2 regions of the Shewanella sp. HL-SH4 genome follow, and region 2 is predicted to be linked to the other one. Evidence: predicted binding sites of a transcription regulator. Region 2 holds the regulator's gene; the other holds the start of a gene.
What was found. The regulator sigma-54, encoded in region 2, starts transcription at its own class of promoters, with help from an activator protein. The targets are predictions, from matches to a motif close to GTTGGCACGNNNNTNGNNT.
Positions count from the first base shown of each region.

Region 1: flgB (flagellar basal body rod protein FlgB) is a predicted target of sigma-54. The motif match lies at 5,422-5,440, and genes of this name have one in related genera.

Region 1 covers NZ_CP195037.1:761,684-771,677, forward strand. The annotation lists gene flgH (flagellar basal body L-ring protein FlgH) at 1-506, opposite strand, end outside; gene flgG (flagellar basal-body rod protein FlgG) at 516-1,304, opposite strand; gene flgF (flagellar basal-body rod protein FlgF) at 1,316-2,059, opposite strand; gene flgE (flagellar hook protein FlgE) at 2,331-3,695, opposite strand; gene flgD (flagellar hook assembly protein FlgD) at 3,758-4,546, opposite strand; gene flgC (flagellar basal body rod protein FlgC) at 4,571-4,987, opposite strand; gene flgB (flagellar basal body rod protein FlgB) at 4,990-5,388, opposite strand; gene ACRWQL_RS04305 (CheR family methyltransferase) at 5,515-6,354, opposite strand; gene ACRWQL_RS04310 (chemotaxis protein CheV) at 6,459-7,379, opposite strand; partial or broken gene ACRWQL_RS04315 (flagellar basal body P-ring formation chaperone FlgA) at 7,925-8,044, shown strand; gene flgA (flagellar basal body P-ring formation chaperone FlgA) at 8,105-8,479, shown strand; gene flgM (flagellar biosynthesis anti-sigma factor FlgM) at 8,559-8,891, shown strand; gene ACRWQL_RS04330 (flagella synthesis protein FlgN) at 9,025-9,450, shown strand; gene ACRWQL_RS04335 (chalcone isomerase family protein) at 9,506-9,994, opposite strand, start outside.
Region 2 covers NZ_CP195037.1:1,605,329-1,615,322, forward strand. The annotation lists gene lptA (lipopolysaccharide transport periplasmic protein LptA) at 1-169, shown strand, start outside; gene lptB (LPS export ABC transporter ATP-binding protein) at 166-897, shown strand; gene ACRWQL_RS07960 (RNA polymerase factor sigma-54) at 1,058-2,551, shown strand; gene hpf (ribosome hibernation promoting factor) at 2,578-2,865, shown strand; gene ptsN (PTS IIA-like nitrogen regulatory protein PtsN) at 2,868-3,311, shown strand; gene rapZ (RNase adapter RapZ) at 3,308-4,165, shown strand; partial or broken gene ACRWQL_RS07980 (HPr family phosphocarrier protein) at 4,199-4,475, shown strand; gene ACRWQL_RS07985 (hypothetical protein) at 4,825-4,974, shown strand; gene ACRWQL_RS07990 (transposase) at 5,006-5,254, shown strand; gene ACRWQL_RS07995 (ABC transporter substrate-binding protein) at 5,636-6,625, shown strand; gene ACRWQL_RS08000 (diguanylate cyclase domain-containing protein) at 6,625-7,929, shown strand; gene ACRWQL_RS08005 (hypothetical protein) at 7,992-8,606, opposite strand; gene ubiD (4-hydroxy-3-polyprenylbenzoate decarboxylase) at 8,808-9,994, shown strand, end outside.

The DNA of each region.
Region 1 (9,994 bases), 840 kb from region 2:
AATTCATCGCCATTATTGATGGAGATCCATTTCTCGCCTCGAATAACCAGGTTACCGTTACTCAGTACTTGCATTACATTGGCAGAAATACTGCCATCTAAACTGTTCGATTGATCAGCATCAGCTTCACGTTTGGTATTCATGCTGTCTGAATAGCGTAAATCTAACGGTACCCCTTTAATAGAGATATTACCGCCACCAGCGTAAAGTGGATCGACACTTAATCCGGTATTTTTTTTCATTTCATTGTTGGCACTTTTGGTCGCCTGAGTAGACTCTTTCAATACAACGGTGATGATGTCACCTACTTTGTGGGCACGAAGATCCGAGTACAAACTTGAAGCTTGTGAATCTAAAAATATTGATCCCGTGGCTACCACTTGAGTCGAAGGTTCTTCAGGATAAACAGGCGCGTAAAAAGGATCATCTGGGATCGGCTTTTTCTGAGTAGAACTGCAACCGACTAACAGCATGGCTGTTGTAGCTAAAACAAGAAGTTTACTCATCACTGCCCCCTAAAGATTTTGATTAACATAAGACAGCATTTGATCTACTGCTGAAATAACCTTCGAGTTCATTTCATAGATCCGCTGACTTTGAATTAAATTAACCAATTCTTCTGTCACATTAACATTCGATGTTTCTAACGCGCCTTGACGAATTGCCCCTAAACCATTTTGTGAAGCAGTACCTTGAATAGGCGTGCCACTGGCACCGGTTTCGGTATAGAGATTCTGGCCCAGTGGATCAAGTCCAGACGGGTTGATAAAGTCTGTCATGGTAAGCTGACCGATTGTCTGATTATCTGTTGCACCAGCCAATTTAACTGACACTTCACCCTCAGCAGAGACAGTAATACTCATAGCATCTTCAGGAATAGTAATTGGCGGTTGCAATACGTAGCCTGAACCAGGGGTAACAATTTGCCCGGTATCATCTAAGCTAAATTGACCATTACGGGTATAGGCTGCTGTGCCATCAGGCATTTGGACTTCAAAGAAACCAGGACCTTCAATCATTAAATCTAATGAATTGTCGGTTGTGAGCATGTTGCCCTGGGTAAACACTTTTTGCGTAGCAACAACTTTGGTACCCGCACCTAAATTTAAACCATTAGGTAACTTGGTATTGTCGGCACTGATCCCACCGGCTTGGTTAATTGTTTGATAGAGCAAATCTTCAAATACCGCACGGCCTTTTTTGTAACCTATGGTGCTAGCATTCGCCACATTATTTGAAATAACCGCAATATCTGTTTGTTGGGCGTCTAAACCCGTTTTACTAATCCACAGAGCTGGATGCATAATAAATACTCCTAACCAATTCTTAGTAACGATGAAGATGAGCGATCTGCTTCTTCTGCATTTTTCATCATCTTCACTTGCATTTCGTACTGACGCTGAATATCTATCATCGCCACCATTTCATGTACAGGGTTAACATTACTGCCTTCAACAGCACCACTTTCAACTTGTACCATGGGATCTTTGGGTGCAGGCAAACCAGACATTAAGCGAAATAAGCCATCTTCACCGCGCATCATTTGATCATTGCCCGGATTAACAAATTTAATTCTGGCGACTTCCTCAATCACTTCAGCTGTCGCTCCCTGAGGGCGAATTGAAATGATGCCATCTTGTGAAATATGAACTTTATCGATTGGCAGTGGCAAAACAATTGGGCCTGCATCGCCCATAATTGGCGTATTACGACTATTAACCAGCAGTCCAGTACTATCGAACTTCAAATGTCCTGCACGGGTATAAGCTTCTGACCCATCAGCCGCTTGCACTGCAATCCAGCCATCACCTTTAATGGCAATGTCTAAGTCATTACCCGTCTCTCTGATAGGACCTGGAGAAAAATTAGACCCAGGGCTTTCAATCATTGAAAATACTCGCGTAGGCAAACCTTCGCCAAACGCCTGCATTGACCTTGCTTGGGTCATATCCGATTTGAAGCCATCGGTGTTGGCATTGGCTAAGTTGTTCGCACGAACGGCAAGAGCATTCATGCCTTGCTTTGCACCGCTCATTGCAACATACAAAAATTTGTCCATTTGCCGCTCCGTCAATAATGCTTTAAATAAAGATACTAACTAGACAAAGCAAAGGGCATGCCAACAATCACGGTCAATATAAGTAACTGATTTAATTAGGTGGGGATACGATTTAAAACATAGTATTGTGAATGAAGTGTCAAAAAAACACCGATAAGAGAAAGTGAAAAAAAATAATGAAAATAAAAGGCAAGGTGTTGCCGCTATGGGCAACACCTTATTAAAGCTAATATTATAAAAACCAATGAAACGAGTGCTGTCAGGAAGCTTATTATCTGATCTGCAATATCGTTTGGTTCAAGGTATTGTTAACTTCAAGCGTACGGGAATTGGCTTGAAAGTTACGTTGGGCAGAGATTAAATCAACTAATTCTGTAGTTAAGTCGACATTCGATTGTTCAAGTGATGAAGAACGAATACTGCCGAAAGTACCGCTATTTGCTTCGCCCGCTAATGCAGGGCCAGAATCTAAACTCGCCTTCCAGGCAGTATTCCCTACCTGAGTTAAACCTTGCTCATTTGCAAAGCGAACTAAAGCGACTCGCGATAAAGGCACAGTAGAACCATTACTATAGCTTGCTGTGACTAAACCATCAGCACCTATACCTACGTTAGTTAATCGACCTACTGTTGTACCATCTTGAGTTAACTCAGTGACTTCAAATGGTGAGGCATATTGTGTCGGATTATTAAAATCAATCGTAACAGTCTGTGAGCCATCAGCTCCAGGCCCTAATACATTGGCACCAGTAACACCCAGTGGCAGAGTTTTTAGCACTGTAGGATTGCTACCGGTATAAGTACCAGAGTCATTAAACTTTATGACAGATCCTCTCCAACCACCTGCAGTTTGTGCATCACGAGGTGCACCATCAACTAAACCATCACCCGTAGTATCAACACTATATTGGCCAGCTGCACCGTCTAAACTTACTGGTTTACCATCAATGGCATAAAATGCAACCCAGTTACTTTCACCTGTGTAGGAACCGTTTTCAGGCTTAATAAAGTAGCTGGTCATGATATGCGATTCACCCAGAGAGTCATAGATAGTCACTGAAGTAGAATTATTAAATGTATCTGCATTGTCAGGATCAAATGCAGCAGGGTCTAAAGGTGACTCACCGACATTTAGATTCATCTGTAGGCCGACTTTACTAGACATAATAGGACTTCCTGCTGTGTCTGGTACTTTAATTGCCTGTGTAGTGGTTAAACTCACTGAAGTCGAGTTACCGTCCTTATCCACAGGGAAGCCCTGTAAGAAGTTGCCCGCTGAGTCAACCATATAATTATTTGAATCAACCTTAAAAGCGCCTGCTCGGGTAAATGATTGGTCACGTGTGCCAATCCCTGATGAGGTCACAAAAAAACCCCCACCACTTATCGCCATATCCAAAGAGTTACTGGTAAGTTGTAAACTACCTTGGTGAAACTGTTGTGCTACTTGAGTTGTAGCAACACCGCCACCGACTGCAGTTTTGCTGTTAGAAAAAATTGAGTTAGCATACACATCGGCAAACTCCGCACGAGACTCCTTAAAGCCTATAGTATTTACGTTTGCAATGTTATTGGCTGTGGTATTTAGATCTTTTTGAGCGGCTGCAATACCACTTAATGCGATGTTAAAAGACATATTTCACCTCGAGTAATCAGGTTTTCTTTAATGACAATTTCTTGTCACAAGCGTTATTAAATTTATGATTCGGACACCGCAAGTACATCGGTCAATTTAATGCCACCAATACCTCGAAGATTGAGAATCGCCCCAGTTGCTGCTGTACCTAATGAAACACTCGTCACATGTGCATAAGTAGAAACAGGTAAATCTTGAGATTGTCCATCGACTTTACCGCTAGCTTTGATGACGTAAGCACCTTCAACCACAGGTTTACCATTTTTATCTAGACCGTCCCATGTCACGTCGACGTTTCCGCCAGCACTGCCATCAATATCAAAGGTCTTAATTAACTGACCTGACTCATCTTCAATACGAATGCTTATTTTATCAATAGCAGCAGGCGTGCTTACCACACCTTTAAGTTCAGGACTTGCCGGCGAAATAGATCCAGTGTCTGATGGGATCAACACTTTGCGCCCAACTAAACTAGAAGCTTGTAATGCCTGGCTTGAACTCATAACACCATTCAAATTGAGAATTTCTTTATTTAAATTCGAAATACCATCAACTGTTGAAAATGAAGCCATTTGAGCAATCATTTGATCATTATCAACTGGCTTAAACGGATCTTGCATTGAAAGTTGCTGACTAAGCAGTGCAAAAAAATCTTCCTGCTTAAGCATTTGATCTTTCGCAGCAGGTGTTTCAGGCGCATCAGGTAAACGAATACCATCTAAAAATGGGTTACCTGTTGTCGTACTCGTCGTGTTCGATTGGACGGTATTTTTACTGACCGTACCGGTATTAGACAATGCTGATGCCTGTTGTGGCAAAGATTGGCTACTATATGGATTAACGAGGCTCATCATTTACCTCCTACAATAATCATGTTATTTACCCATTCTAAGTGTTTGTTGCAGCATTGTTTTAGCTGCATCTGCGACTTGAACATTCATTTGATAAGAACGAGAAGCTGAAATCATATCAGCCATTTCTTCCATTACATTTACATTAGGCTTATAAATGAAACCGTCACCATCGGCCATAGGGTGATCTGGTGAATATTCTTTAACCAATGGCTTATCACTTTCAACAATGCCACTTACATTAACGCGATGAGAACCTGATTGCTGATGATTAGCTTTAGACATTTCAGCTTCAAATACAGGATGTCTGGCACGATAAGTTTGATCAATACTACTGGAAACAGAGTCAGCATTGGCAATGTTACTTGCGGTGGTATTTAAGCGGACAGACTGTGCTGTCATACCTGAACCGGCGACATTGAATATATTAAATAAGCTCATGATTAATCACCTCGTAATGCTTTACGCATACCTGAAAACTTACTTTCTAGGAATCCCAATGACATTTGGTATTCAATAGAGTTTTGCATAAAGGCTGATTGTTCTTGTTGCATATCAACCGTATTACCATCGCCAGTATCAGGCTGGTTAGGGACTCGGAATTTGACATGTTGCTGACTGAGAGCAGTTAAATCAAAATGCTTTTCATTAGTGGCACTCATCGTTAAACCTTTCTGACGAGAACTAGCAGCTTGCATTGCTGAGGCAAAATCGACATCGCGTGCCTTATACCCTGGGGTATTCGCATTCGCTATGTTACTTGATAGCACTTCAGCGCGCTGTGCCCTGACACCAAGGGAGTATTGATGTACCCCAAGTGCATTATCAAAATTAATCGCCATAAAATTGCCTCCATCAGCTAACTGATAGATATAAAGCAAAGGTTATGCCAATTATTTAATCAATGGGAGGATATATAGAGAGGAAAGCATGTGAAAAAAGTAACACATGCTTTTCAATAGGTTAAACTAGGTTTTCTTTTGGTAATATATACCAGGGTTACAGCGGACCATGTCAAATTCTTCTGTTAATCCGGAAATAGATTCTGATGCCCCAAGAAATAAAATACCTTTTGGGTTTAAAGCGGCAGCAAATTGCCGCAAAATTTTAGCCTTTGCCTCAGGCGCAAAATAAATCAATACATTACGACAAAAAATAATGTCGTATTTTCCTAAAAGCGTATAACTTTCAAGTAAATTATGCGCTCTAAAATTCACTAACCGCTTAACATTATCTTTGACTTTCATATTGCCATTAGGCAAAGCATCAAAAAACTGACGTTTACGTTCTTCTGATAATCCACGCGCCAATGCCAAGCCATCATATTCAGCATTTTTACAACGTTCAAGCATCGAAGGTGACAAATCAGTCGCTTGAATAGTCACACCACCAGGCAGTGCACCCGGCTTGCGTTGTTGATACTCTAAAGCGGTCATTGCTAATGAGTAAGGCTCTTGCCCTGAAGAACAAGCCGCAGACCAAATACGCAATGAACGACCTAACTTAGAATATTCAGGTAGTAAAGTATTATGTAATAAATCAAATGGATAACGGTCACGAAACCACAATGTTTCATTGGTTGTCATCGCGTCAATCACTTCCGCACGTAATTGACGTTCGGTGGGCTTCATTGAATGCTTAACCACTTCAGATAGCGAGGGTAAACTGTATTTGCCCATCAATGGTGCTAAACGGCTTCGTACTAGGTATTGTTTATTTTCACCTAAAACGATGCCGCTGTGTTGTTCTAAAAACAATCTAAATTGATTATATTCTGCTTCTGCGAGTGATTTATCTGTCACATTCACATCCTAATATAATGAGTTATATTTGCCCTATCATTAGAGCTTTTACGCATAACTAACATTCATGAATTTTCATGCTGCCTACTGCGTTCAATAGACAGAAAAGATTACAAACTTAAATGTTTGTTTACCGCTGCGGCTAATTCATCAGGATTAAACTTAGCAATAAAGTCATTTGCGCCAACTTTTTGTACCATTGCCTGATTAAATACGCCACTTAAAGAAGTGTGTAGCACAACCTTAATATTTTTTAACTTAGGGTCATCTCTAATTTCAGCTGTAAGGGTATATCCATCCATTTCAGGCATTTCAATATCGGAAATAATCAACGGGATCTCTAACGATACATCATCCATCTCTTTAGCTATAGCCTTGAGTTTGTTCAGTGCTTCTCTACCATCTTTGGCGGTATCAATTTGTAAATTTAAAGACTCAAGAGAACGAATAATTTGCTTACGTGCTACAGCAGAATCATCTATCACCATGACATGATAATTTTGTTCTCTGTCTATGGTTAATGTCTTATCAACTTCTTCACTGATTGCCGTTTTAACAGGAGAAATTTCATCAAGAATTTTTTCCACGTCTAAAATTTCAACCAACTCACCTTCAATTTCAGTAACGGCAGTCAAGTAAGAATAACGCCCAGCACCTTTTGGTGGCGGCATAATGGCAGCCCAATTCATGTTGATAATACGTTCGACAGAACTGACTAAGAAACCTTGAACACTGCGATTGTATTCAGAAATGATAATGAAGCAATTCTCAGTAGAAGTGAGTGGACGTCCACCTGTTGCAGCGCTTAAGTCAATGACTGAAATAGTAGCACCACGAATGTGTGCAACCCCTTTAACAAAAGGGCTCAGTTTAGGTAACTTAGTTAACGGAGGACATTGAAGCACTTCTTTCACTTTAAACACGTTAATGCCAAAGCGTTGACGGCCATTAAGCTTAAACAACAGTAACTCTAATCGGTTTTGGCCAACTAATTGAGTACGTTTGTTGACTGATTCCATGATACTCGACATAACACTGCCTTTTTTTATTAAAATATCCGAATAAATAGATACTAGCTTGTTTTACTTAAAAACATAAATCGAATCATGATTTGTCTTGATTAGTAGGATTAAATTTGTCCTTCCTGCTGCTCATGATTCGACTATGCACTGGGTCAAGCCAATAACTTACTACCGGCATGATTATTGCTTTTAAATTATATTAATTGCATTAGCAGAATAAATAACGAGATAAGTCAATATATTGTCGCTACAGCTTAGCAAACTATGCCGTATTTGATATCAAATAAGCACATACACAAGCGGCATCAATATTTTCAAAAGACTCTAGATCAATTTATTCTTTTTATCTTCATAGAATTTAAGTATAGGTGCATTCTGGCTAAACAAGCTAGTATCTTCATTATGAAAATATATTTTTTGTTATTTTTTTATTTATTGTTCAATTCATTAGCTGCTTTTGCTGATGAAGAAGCTAGCATACCCTCTGTATCGACCATAAGTGAGATGGCTGAAGAGGCTGTTAGAAAAAAATCCAATTAACACCTGATGCTCAGTTGATAATTACCCCTCAAAATTTAGAAGGTCGCTTAACGCCTCCGCGCTGTTATAAGCCATTAACAATCGAACTTGCAAGTGATCGGGACATAGCTAGGAATAATACGGTTAAAATAAGTTGCAACAGTCCTGACTATGATTATCCTTGGCAAATATTTTTATCGGTGAGAGTCGAAATCATGTATCCCGTTGTGGTCGCCAGTGAAATTATCTCGCCGGGCATATCACTATCAACACAACAACTGCACATAGAATATATTGATCAGTTCAGCCTTAGAGGTCAATTTTATTCTGACATCAAAGCCGTTTTAGGCAGTAAAACTAAAAGACGTATTAGTAAAGACGCGCCAATTTTAAATAGTCATTTATGCTTTGTGTGCAAAGGTGATGCTGTATCAATATACGCCAGGAGCGAAAACCTCCAAATTAAAACATTAGGTGAAGCGATGCATGACGGTAGTATCGGTGAATCGATTAGAGTTAGGAATGCAAATTCAAGCAGAGAAATAGAAGCTAGGGTAATTGGTGTTGGTGAAGTAGAAGTAAGAATGTAAGAATGTAAAATAGATTAAAGTTTTTTTCAGCTAGGTCGATAGCCTATTTGGAAAACCAAAATTAACGCTGGAGCCACTCATGGCAATTGACATTAATAAACTTAAAGCTGCAACTTCGACACCAATGCAAACGGCACGAGATGCTAAAACGACAGGTAATACCGCTCAAGCAGCTCCCAAAGCTGCCACTGTTACAGTAAAGACCGACTCTGTTAGCATTACGCCTCAGGCGCAAGAGTTGCAAAGTGTGCAGTCAAAAATGGCTAGCCTACCTGAAATCGATCAAAAGAAAGTAGCCGAAATTAAACAGGCTATTTCGGAAGGCCGTTATAAAATTGACCCTGAAAAACTTGCTGCAAATATTGCAAGCTTTGAATCAGAGCTAAGCGGGCTTAAGTTCCAAGAAGAGTAGTAAAGCACTCAATATTGCTGTGTGCATGAATGTTTGCTGTAGTCTATTCTTCTGAGCTGAAATAAATCAGAATACCGGTGCCTAATGGCATCATAGATAATTGTTTTTCAAGCAAAATAATTTGAGTAATAGCATGGCTGAACTATCTACACTGCTCTCCCACCAGCACGGCATATTGACGTCGCTGAAGTCACTTATATCTGCAGAAAAGCAAGCGCTGCAAGACCAAAATGCCGACAAGCTGTTGAAACTTGCCCAAGAAAAGCAGCAATGTTTAATCGCACTGCAAACTAATGACCAGTCGATGGCTAATCACCCTGAGCATGCAAGACTGACATCAGACCCCGAGCTTATTGAAAAAGTCACTTTATCGAAAAGTCTTCTTGCTGAATGCAAAGATATTAATCAGCAAAACTCTAGCTTAATAGAACTGAATATCGCTAGTTTAAATAGATTTTCTCAGGCACTGCAAGCCAGTCGAAATGCATCAAGTTTAACCTATAATGATAAGGGTAAAACCTCGACGATTTCGACCCTGGGTAATGATTTTAAAGCATAAACGTAGGCTAGGTTTTATGTGAAAAGCGTCACAGAACTAGCGTTTAATGAATTATCTATTGACCTAACATATCTTGTTTTAAGCTTTTTTGAGCAGGCTTATCTCCTAACCAAATTTTAATAAGCGCTTGACGAAATAACTCACCAGGGATTTCACCCTGTGGTTGATCATTTTTAAAACTTGCAACCCCTTTATCCCTTGTTAATACAAAAGTAAATTGGTCACCATCGATAATTTCAGCGCTAAATAAAGCCATAAACTGGTCTATTTCAGTTTGTAAGTGCACACTATTTCCATCAGTAGCTTCATCAAACCCATCTTTAATGGCATCGGTCATCTTATCTGAGGTGATCATCTCTGAAGTGATACGTAAACGGATAACTGCAACTGGCTGTTCAATTACTTTTTCCAGCTCAGATTGAACAGATGCAAGGTATAAACTGCCAATATACAAATCCATGAAAAACTTACTGCGAACCCCTGCACCATTAAGGACTAAAGATTGCTGATTAACGACGATGGAATCGGGCACATTTATGCCAGA
Region 2 (9,994 bases):
GGGTAACGTGATCCGTTACAATATCAATGCTCAGGAACTTATCGCTGAAAGTACCGGTAAAGGTGAAGATCGTGTTATTACCATTATTCAACCGGAAAATTTCCAAAATGATGAGTCACCAGCACAAAAATTACCTGAAATCCCGTTAAAAAAGCAAGGTAACCAATGACCCAAATTACCTTAACAGCTGAGAATTTAGCTAAAAGCTATAAAAGTCGTCAAGTGGTTAAAAGTGTCAGCTTAACTGTAAAAACAGGCCAAATTGTCGGACTACTTGGTCCCAATGGCGCAGGTAAAACGACCACGTTTTATATGGTTGTTGGTTTAGTCAAAAGTGACCATGGCCGCATTTTAATTGATGACGATGACTTAACTGCTGACCCAATGCATTTACGTGCGCGAAAAGGTATTGGCTATTTACCACAAGAAGCCAGTATTTTTAGAAAGCTCAGTGTGCAAGATAATATTATGGCCGTGTTGCAAACCCGAAAATCGATGACTTCGGATGAGCGAATTCAGGAATTGGAGCATCTTTTAGAAGAATTCCATATTACCCATATTCGCGATAGCTTAGGCATGTCGCTATCTGGTGGTGAAAGACGACGGGTAGAAATTGCACGCGCTTTAGCAGCCAATCCTAAATTTATATTGTTAGATGAGCCCTTTGCGGGTGTTGACCCTATTTCAGTGATTGATATTAAGAAAATTATTCTTCAACTCAAACACCGTGGCCTAGGCGTATTAATTACTGATCATAATGTCCGTGAAACACTTGATGTATGTGAGCGGGCATATATTGTTAGCCAGGGGAATTTGATTGCCGAAGGCACCCCAACTGAAGTACTCAACAATCAGCAAGTTCGAGCAGTATACTTAGGCGAACAATTCAAGCTATAGTTAATCTAAATAGGACCTGAAGCACTTGCTTGGCAAAATGTTTCTGGCGACTAAGTTAATTGATCGTGTATAGGTAAAGTAAAACCATTTGTTAAAAAATTGCGACTATCACTCACTTTAATCAGTGTAGAAAGCCGAATTCTTCTAGGGATCAGCAGTAATGAAAGCTTCACTCCAACTTAAAATGGGTCAGCACCTCACTATGACCCCACAGCTGCAACAAGCTATACGTTTGCTGCAGTTATCATCTTTGGAGTTACAGCAAGAAATTCAACAAGTATTAGATTCCAATCCTTTGCTTGAAATGGAAGATGAATTTTCAGCACTTAGCAACAAAAATGATAACTCCAAAGACCTATCAGAAACTGACTTCAATGAAGTAAGCGCACCTGTAGTCGAAAAAGACACTTCAAATGTCGACACCGCAGAGTCAATGACTAAAGAGCAAATGTCTGAAGACTTGCCAATGGACACTACCTGGGATGAAGTGTACAGCGCCTCCCCAATGGCAAGCCCTGGTTCGGGTTCTGGCAGCATGCCAAATGATGACATGCCCTTCCAAGGTGAAACATCCGAAGGATTATACGAGCATTTAGAATGGCAAAAAAATCTAACCCCTTTTTCTGAAACAGACCTCGCTATTGCCACTGCCATTATTGATGCCATTGATGACACAGGTTATCTCACCCAAAGTACTGAAGATATTTTAGAAGCTATGGGCGATGATTCTGTCGAATTAGACGAAGTCGAAGCGGTACTAAAACGTATACAACATTTCGACCCTCTGGGTGTCGCCTCACGTAGCTTAAGTGAATGTTTATTGATTCAACTTGTTCAGTTTGCACCAGACACGCCCCATATCGATAATGCCAGAATGTTAATCAAAGATTATTTAGATTTGATTGCTGGACGTGATTTTCGCACACTCATGCGTAAAACTAAGCTAAAAGAAGATGAGCTGCGCGAAGCAATTGAATTAATTCAATCTTTAAATCCACGTCCTGGCACAATGATCACCCCACCGGATGATGAATATGTTATCCCAGACGTGTCAGTGACCAAAAAGAATGGCCGTTGGGTCGTTGAATTGAACCCTGATAACATGCCAAAAATAGGCATTAATCAACAATATGCCGCCATGGCAAAAAGCAGTAAGAGTTCAACAGACACTCAGTTTATTCGAGGTCACTTACAAGAAGCCAAATGGTTTATCAAAAGCTTAGAAAGCCGCAGCGACACCCTGCTTAAAGTATCCAATTGTATTGTGCAATTTCAGCAAGGTTTTTTTGAGTACGGTGCTGAAGCCATGAAGCCTATGGTGTTGAATGACATAGCTGAAGCTGTCGAAATGCATGAGTCCACTATTTCGCGTGTCACCACACAAAAGTATATGCACACACCGCGCGGACTGTTCGAACTTAAGTATTTTTTCTCTAGCCATGTCAGTACTGATGATGGCGGAGAATGTTCGTCTACAGCAATTAGAGCTTTTATTAAAAAGCTGGTTGCTGCTGAAAACCAGAAAAAACCACTAAGCGACAGTAAAATGGCAGATCTTCTGGCAGAACAAGGGATTAATGTTGCACGTCGCACCATAGCGAAATACCGCGAAGCGATGATGATCCCTCCCTCAAACCAACGTAAGAGTTTATAATCTACCTAGGCAATTGGAGGATAAATATGCAAATCACCTTAACGGGTCATCATATTGAAATTACTGAATCACTAAGAGAATATGTCACAAGTAAGTTTACAAAACTTGAACGACATTTCGATCAGATCAATAATGTCCACGTAGTATTAAATGTCGAAAAGCAACAACAGATAGCTGAAGCAAAAGTCAGCTTGAATGGAGCTGAGGTATTTGCGACATCTGAACATGCTGACATGTATCACGCTATAGACGCCCTGATTGATAAACTCGATCGTCAGGTCATTAAACACAAAGAGAAATTAACTAAGCATTAATGATGGAACTTAGTACCATCCTGCAGCCGGAATGCACCTCCTGTGCCACACCGGGCAGTAAGAAAAAGGTACTGGAGCTTATCAGCGATTTAGCTGCAGCCCAGTACCCATCCCTCTCTTCACAAGAGATTTTTGAAAGCCTAGTGGCTAGAGAAAAAATGGGTAGCACAGGAATAGGCTCTGGCATTGCAATCCCGCATGGTCGTTTAACGTCCATCGTTCACCCTATCGCGGTTTTTATAAAGTGCGAAGAAGCGATTTCATTTGATGCTATCGACAAACAACCAGTGGATCTCTTATTTGCATTACTGGTGCCAGCAGACCAGTGTCAGCAACATCTCAGTACCCTATCCTCAATGGCTGAAAAGTTATCGGATAAACATATTCTTAAGCAGTTACGAAAAGCAAGTAACTCAACTGAACTCTATCAGGTTATCACAGCATGAAATTAGTCATTGTATCCGGTCGTTCGGGCTCAGGTAAATCTGTCGCACTTAGGGTACTAGAAGACCTAGGTTACTATTGCGTTGATAACTTACCACTGCCCTTAATTGGACGGCTATTAGAACAGCTTAGAAACACCAATGAACTGGTGGCTATAAGTGTTGATGTTCGAAATATAGAAGAGCAAGGTAAAGTATTACAGCAGCAGCTAGCGTGGTTATCTGAGGATACGGAAGTCATAAGCTTTTTTTTACAGGCAAGTGATGAGGCACTACTAAAACGTTACAGTGAAACCCGACGACTACATCCTTTATCGAAAAAGAATATGTCCCTACAAGATGCGATTCAATTTGAAGGTGAGCTACTAGCGCCTATTTCTGAATACGTAGACCATTTTATCGATACATCTAAGCTAAATATTTATCAACTTAGTGATCAGGTACGTGAAATTTTAATGGGCAGTGTTGATAAAGAGTTAGTGATCAATTTTGAGTCATTTGGTTTTAAATATGGCATGCCCGCCGAAGCCGATTTTATGTTTGATGTACGCTTTTTACCTAACCCACATTGGGAAATAGAATTACGCCCCTTTACTGGATTAGATGAACCGGTACAGGAATTTCTTGGCCAGCAACCGCTGGTAAATAAATTCATTTGGCAAATAGAAAACCTATTTGAAACATGGATGCCCCACTTAGAGCGCAATAACCGCAGCTACCTAACCATAGCTATTGGTTGTACCGGTGGCCAGCATCGTTCAGTTTATATCGCCGACCAGCTTGCTAAACGTTTTTCAAGTGGTAAAAAACATGTTGTTCAAGCAAGGCACCGAGAGCTTATAAATAAGCACAAATAATCGCAATAAAGTTACTTGTCGGAACTTAACTAAATGAGTCTTTTACAGCGCCAAGTCATCATATCAAACAAGCTTGGTTTACACGCACGAGCGGCGACCAAACTGGCTATTCTTGCTAATGCATTCAATGCCAATGTTACCCTGATCCAGGGTGATAAAAAAGGCCAGCGCCGCCAGTGTTTTAGGCTTATTAATGCTTGAAAGTGGCTTAGGTAAAACCATAGATATCATAGCTGAAGGGCCAGATGCACAATCAGCGCTTGATGCTATATGCGATTTAATTAATGACAAGTTCGAAGAAGGTTGTTGATCCTAATCACTTCCCCCAGCGATTGAATCTACGTTTTCATCATGAACCCACCTTTGCTTTAAAATAGCTAACCGTGTTTAATTTAACTTATTGAGTTGCTCGCTTAACCAGAGTTAAGTTGAGGTTAAATTAATGCAGTTAGGATAATTTAAATCTCCCTCCGAATTAGTGCAATTGCACCATTATATTGCATACCCTACGACCACCACAGAAACCATAAAATCATAAAACATTGAAAAAAAATAAAAAATAAATAAAAAAATAGTTGGCACGCTCTTTTCATATAGTAATTAGTACCTACAAAGTGGTACTAGATTTAAAGCTAGCAAGACTTATTGGAGAGAGCACTATGCGAAATACACAATTAACCTTAAATACGATTAATACTGTTTTTGGACATACTCTTAAATTGGCTAGCCCAATTTTTACAAAAATTCAGCAACACTACACATTTTTTGCCAATGTTGGTTTTAGTCAATGGGAAGTTGAAAAACGATAAATATCGGCATTCAAAAAAGTGGACTTTGATTATGAAAAAATACCTAAGCAATCGTTATCCAGACACACTAATCAATCAAGTGGTTAATCAAGTCACTCACCATAATCGCTTGTTATCAGAAGTAGCCAAGGAATATGGCGTTTCATCTAGAGTGGTATACCAATGGGTAAAATCAACGACTGAACCCGTTGAGGTTAAAAAAGATCTAATCACAGAACAAATAGCCTCTTTACAAAGGCAAATCCAAAGCTTAAATAAACAATTGCAAATGATTGCATAAACCAGTTTCGGCAAGGGTGTTTGGATATATTCAATTATTCCCCAGTAATTGGATATATCAATACAAACAACAACCACGCATAATAATATGGCGCTAGAAGCCTAATAGTGACGCACTAACGCCCTTGCCACTTTATCCGCACGACAATCCACAAGAGAACCCACAAGACAATAATTAGGCTAAGCCTCATTTAGCCCCTTAATAGTGAGTAATATTTTTACCGTTAACGCCAGCATTAAGATAATAAGGATTAGTCAAATTCAGATTATAACTACGACTTTTTACTTACTTCTATAATAATTAACAGTTTTTTACTCAACAATTTAGCGAACATGTCTTTTAGCCACTACACTTACCATTATTAACTAAAATCAATTATGTATGAAATTTCAACTCCCAGTATTTATGTTGCTTGTTGCACTATTATTCGCATGTCAGCCCGATCCAACGGTTACCCCACAAAACAATACGGTTAATGTTATCAAGATTGCAGTGTCTAATACTCCCTTATCGGCGCCTTTATTTATTGCACATAAAAAGGGTTTTTTTAAGCAGCATGGCTTAAATGTTGAATTAATAGGACACGAAGGTGGGGTAAAATGTTTTGAAGCACTTATCACTGAACAAGTCGATTTTGCCACCGCCTCAGAAACTGTAGCTATGTTTAATAGCTTCTATCGTAGCGACTTTGCTATTTTAACCAGTTTTGTAGAGTCTGATAATGATATTAAATTAATCAGCTTATCCGCGAAAAAGTATCAAAATCTAGCGAGTATTAAAAATGCCAAAATAGGTATCATCAAAGGTAGTGCCAGTGAATTCTTTTTTGATAGCCTGCTGATACTTCATCATCAGCAAGACTTGCCTTTAGAAAGAGTCTACCTGAAACCTAATGAGCTATTAGCTGCGCTAGAAAACGGTGAGGTAGATGCTATTTCTGCCTGGGAGCCATTGGGTTATCAAATATTACAAAAGAGTCAAAGCGCTAATCAGGTTATGAGTACCAAAGGGCTGTATAACCTATCGTTTAACCTGCTCGGGTTAAAGCAAAATCAAGTTAGTCTGAAAGATCGTCAAAGTTTACTTAAAGCGCTCAGTGATGCAATTGACTTTATTAGCGAGAACCCTACTGAATCGCAACTCATTGTCAGTCAAACATTAGACATGGATTTGCAACAACTGCGTTATTTATGGAAGGATTACTCTTTTCGAGTATCATTAAGTAATGCGTTAGTTTCAAACATACAGTCACAAGCCCAATGGGCAATTGACAATAGATTAGTCCTTAAAGATAATCGAATTGATGTCAGGATGATTATTGATAAACAGCTATTTGAATCCGCTATCAGTCAGCATCAGGATGAGCATTAATGACACTTGCGACACGACTAAAATTAACCGCTATTTTGTGTGCATTGTTAACGCTTGCAGTTGGTGAGGCTTTATTTCGAGCACACAACTACCAGCAGAAAATCTATCAACAACTTAACCATTCAATGCAAATTCAACTCAGCATTGACAGCCTTCGAAGCCAATTATGGCTTTATGAAGAATACGCTGACAAACTCAGTTTAACAGAGCTTAATGCCAGACAAGCTAGCTTAGCATTTGAGCTATCACAAAACATGCAGTGGAATACTAAGCAACAGCAAGTATTAGATAACCTAAATCGCCTTAACACCAATGTTAGAGTGCTATTTAATACTCAGCAAATCTCAAAAAATGGCGAGACACCTGCAAAAAGAACCTCCACCTCAGTGCGGTTACTTAAAGTAAAATACAGTATGAATATTGAAAGAATGACAGAGGATATGTATCGTCTGCATCAACTGACTATTTCACAGGCAAAACAAACCCAACAATCTTTACTCATATCTATTTCTTTGGTCGTATTACTACTCTCTGCCATAGCAACCCTTTGGTCATCTATCACGTTGATTAGATTTAAACGCGGCATGAAAGCGCTTAATGACGGCATGCGAAAATTAGCTGCCGGTGACTTAGAAAGCCGTATTGCCTACACAATGAAAGATGAGTTTTCCGAAATGAGCGACAATTTCAACCATATGAAGTCCTCATTACAGAACATCACAGTCAAAAAAGATCAGCTCACACAAGAGGTTGCCAGGCAAACCGCAAAGCTAACCGCACAGCAAGCCAAACTGACTTATTTAGCTGAACACGATGAACTTACCTCGATTTACAACCGCAGGGCCTTCATAAAACAAATCGATATCGCCATTGCTAGAGGCATAAGAAGAGATGACAAGGCTGCATTATTGTTTATTGACCTCGATAGATTCAAAATTATTAATGATACTTTAGGCCATCAAATGGGGGATGAAGTATTAATAACCATAGCTCAACGACTCACGTCTCACCTTCGTAGCAGCGACTTTGTGGGCAGGTTGGGTGGCGATGAATTTGTTGTATGGTTAGATTATATTGATGATGTGCATGATATTATTGCAAAAGTTAATCAGATAATCATGCTGATAGAACAGCCTATAATAGCCAATGGTGAAACACTCAGTGTGGGGGCAAGCATTGGTATAAGTCAGTTTCCATTACATGGTAATAGTAGTGGTAGCCTTGTTACCGCCGCAGATACAGCCATGTATCTGGCAAAACAAAATACTCATAACCACTACTGCTTATTTCAAAATATCAATTAAACCCGTTAGTCAGATGACATTAACAACCTATTTTGGCCGTACCTTTCATCATTTGTATCCCTTTACTCTACTTTGACATAAGTTTCTGTAGACCAGTCATAGACATACCTGACCCCTTGCCACTCGTATAATGTTTTACCCTCGACCTGAATCACTCTAGCATTTTCAGGTAAGGTTTTTATGCCACGGTCATATTGGATAGATGTGGTTGTTCTTTCTGGCGGAGTAACCACAACAGGTTCGACTCTGACCTCAGGTCTAGGATATTCGCTGTATCGATTATAGTCATTTCGATCATAATCATTTCGATTATAACCATAGTTTGCACGTCTGTTATTATACCAAGGGTCACGCCATCCCCAATCATTTCCCCATCGATAACCAGAACTCCAGCCAATGCCAATATTTGGCCCCCAGTGATTATTCCAGCCAGCCCCCCAACGCCAAGGGTTTTGGTAACCATATTGATTACTTTGTCGATAGTTGTGTCGATGGTTTGATTGGTACTCCTGTCGATGGCCCTGCTGATAACCTTGGCTAATGCTTTGCTGCTGAGCAATAGATGAGTCAGTACCTTGATTGAGCAGATCGAACCTTAGTGGCTCTTGTGCTAGAACGAAATGGCTACTGCTAATAAAAATCGCAAACAGCAGCGTCTTTACAATATTGATTTTCATGATTATTTACCTTTACATCCTACTACATATATAAATAGCTTTGCCAATGTCAAACCACTTAACACCAGTTTACACCTAAGTATATTAATCACACATAAATAACGCTTATCTAGCATGCCGATAGGGATCAAATGGCTTAACCTCAAATTATAAAAATGCTATAGTGCGCGCCACATCGAATTGCATATATAGGCGGTAGGTATGAGTTTCAAGGATTTACGCAGCTTCATTAATCATCTTGAAGCCAATGGTGAGCTCAAACGCATTAGTCATCCAGTTGACCCTCACCTTGAAATGACTGAAATAGCCGATAGAGTATTACGCTCCGGTGGCCCAGCCTTGTTGTTTGAAAACCCAGTTAATAATTCTATGCCTGTTTTAGTCAATTTATTTGGCACACCTAAACGTGTTGCTATGGCCCTAGGTAAAGAAGATCCGCTAGCGCTGCGGGAAGTTGGTGAACTATTGGCATTTTTAAAAGAGCCAGAACCACCAACGGGTTTTAAAGACGCCATTTCAAAGATCCCAATGTTTAAACAAGCGTTAAACATGCCGCCTAAAACAGTGCGTAATCCACCTTGCCAAGAAGTCATAAAAACCGGTGACGAGGTTGATTTAACCTCTCTACCCATTCAACATTGTTGGCCGGGAGACGTTGCACCTCTGGTTACCTGGGGATTAACTATTACCAAAGGTCCACGTCAAAAACGCCAAAACTTAGGTATTTATCGTCAGCAGCTTTTGGGTAAAAACAAACTCATTATGCGCTGGCTAGATCATCGCGGTGGTGCATTAGATTTTAAAGATTTTAAACAAAAACACCCGGGAGAAAACTATCCAGTGGTCGTTGCACTGGGTAGCGATCCAGTCACTATTTTAGGTGCGGTAACACCAGTACCAGATTCTATGAGCGAATATGCCTTTGCGGGGCTTTTACGTGGCGAACGTACTGAAATATGTAAAGCAATCAGTTGTGATTTAGAAGTGCCCGCTACCAGCGAAATCATCCTAGAAGGCTATATAGCCCCCGATGAAGTTGCCGAAGAGGGCCCCTATGGCGACCATACCGGTTACTATAATGAAACCGATGCCTTCCCAGTCTTTACGGTAACGCATATTACTCACCGTAAAGATGCTATTTATCACAGCACCTATACTGGCCGCCCACCTGATGAGCCTGCCATGTTAGGCGTAGCACTCAATGAAGTCTTTGTGCCCATATTACGCAAACAATATCCAGAAATTATCGACTTCTATTTGCCGCCAGAAGGCTGCTCATATCGCATGGCGATTATCTCTATTCGTAAGCAATACCCTGGCCACGCTAAGCGAGTCATGATGGGTGCTTGGTCATTCCTACGTCAGTTCATGTACACCAAATTTATTGT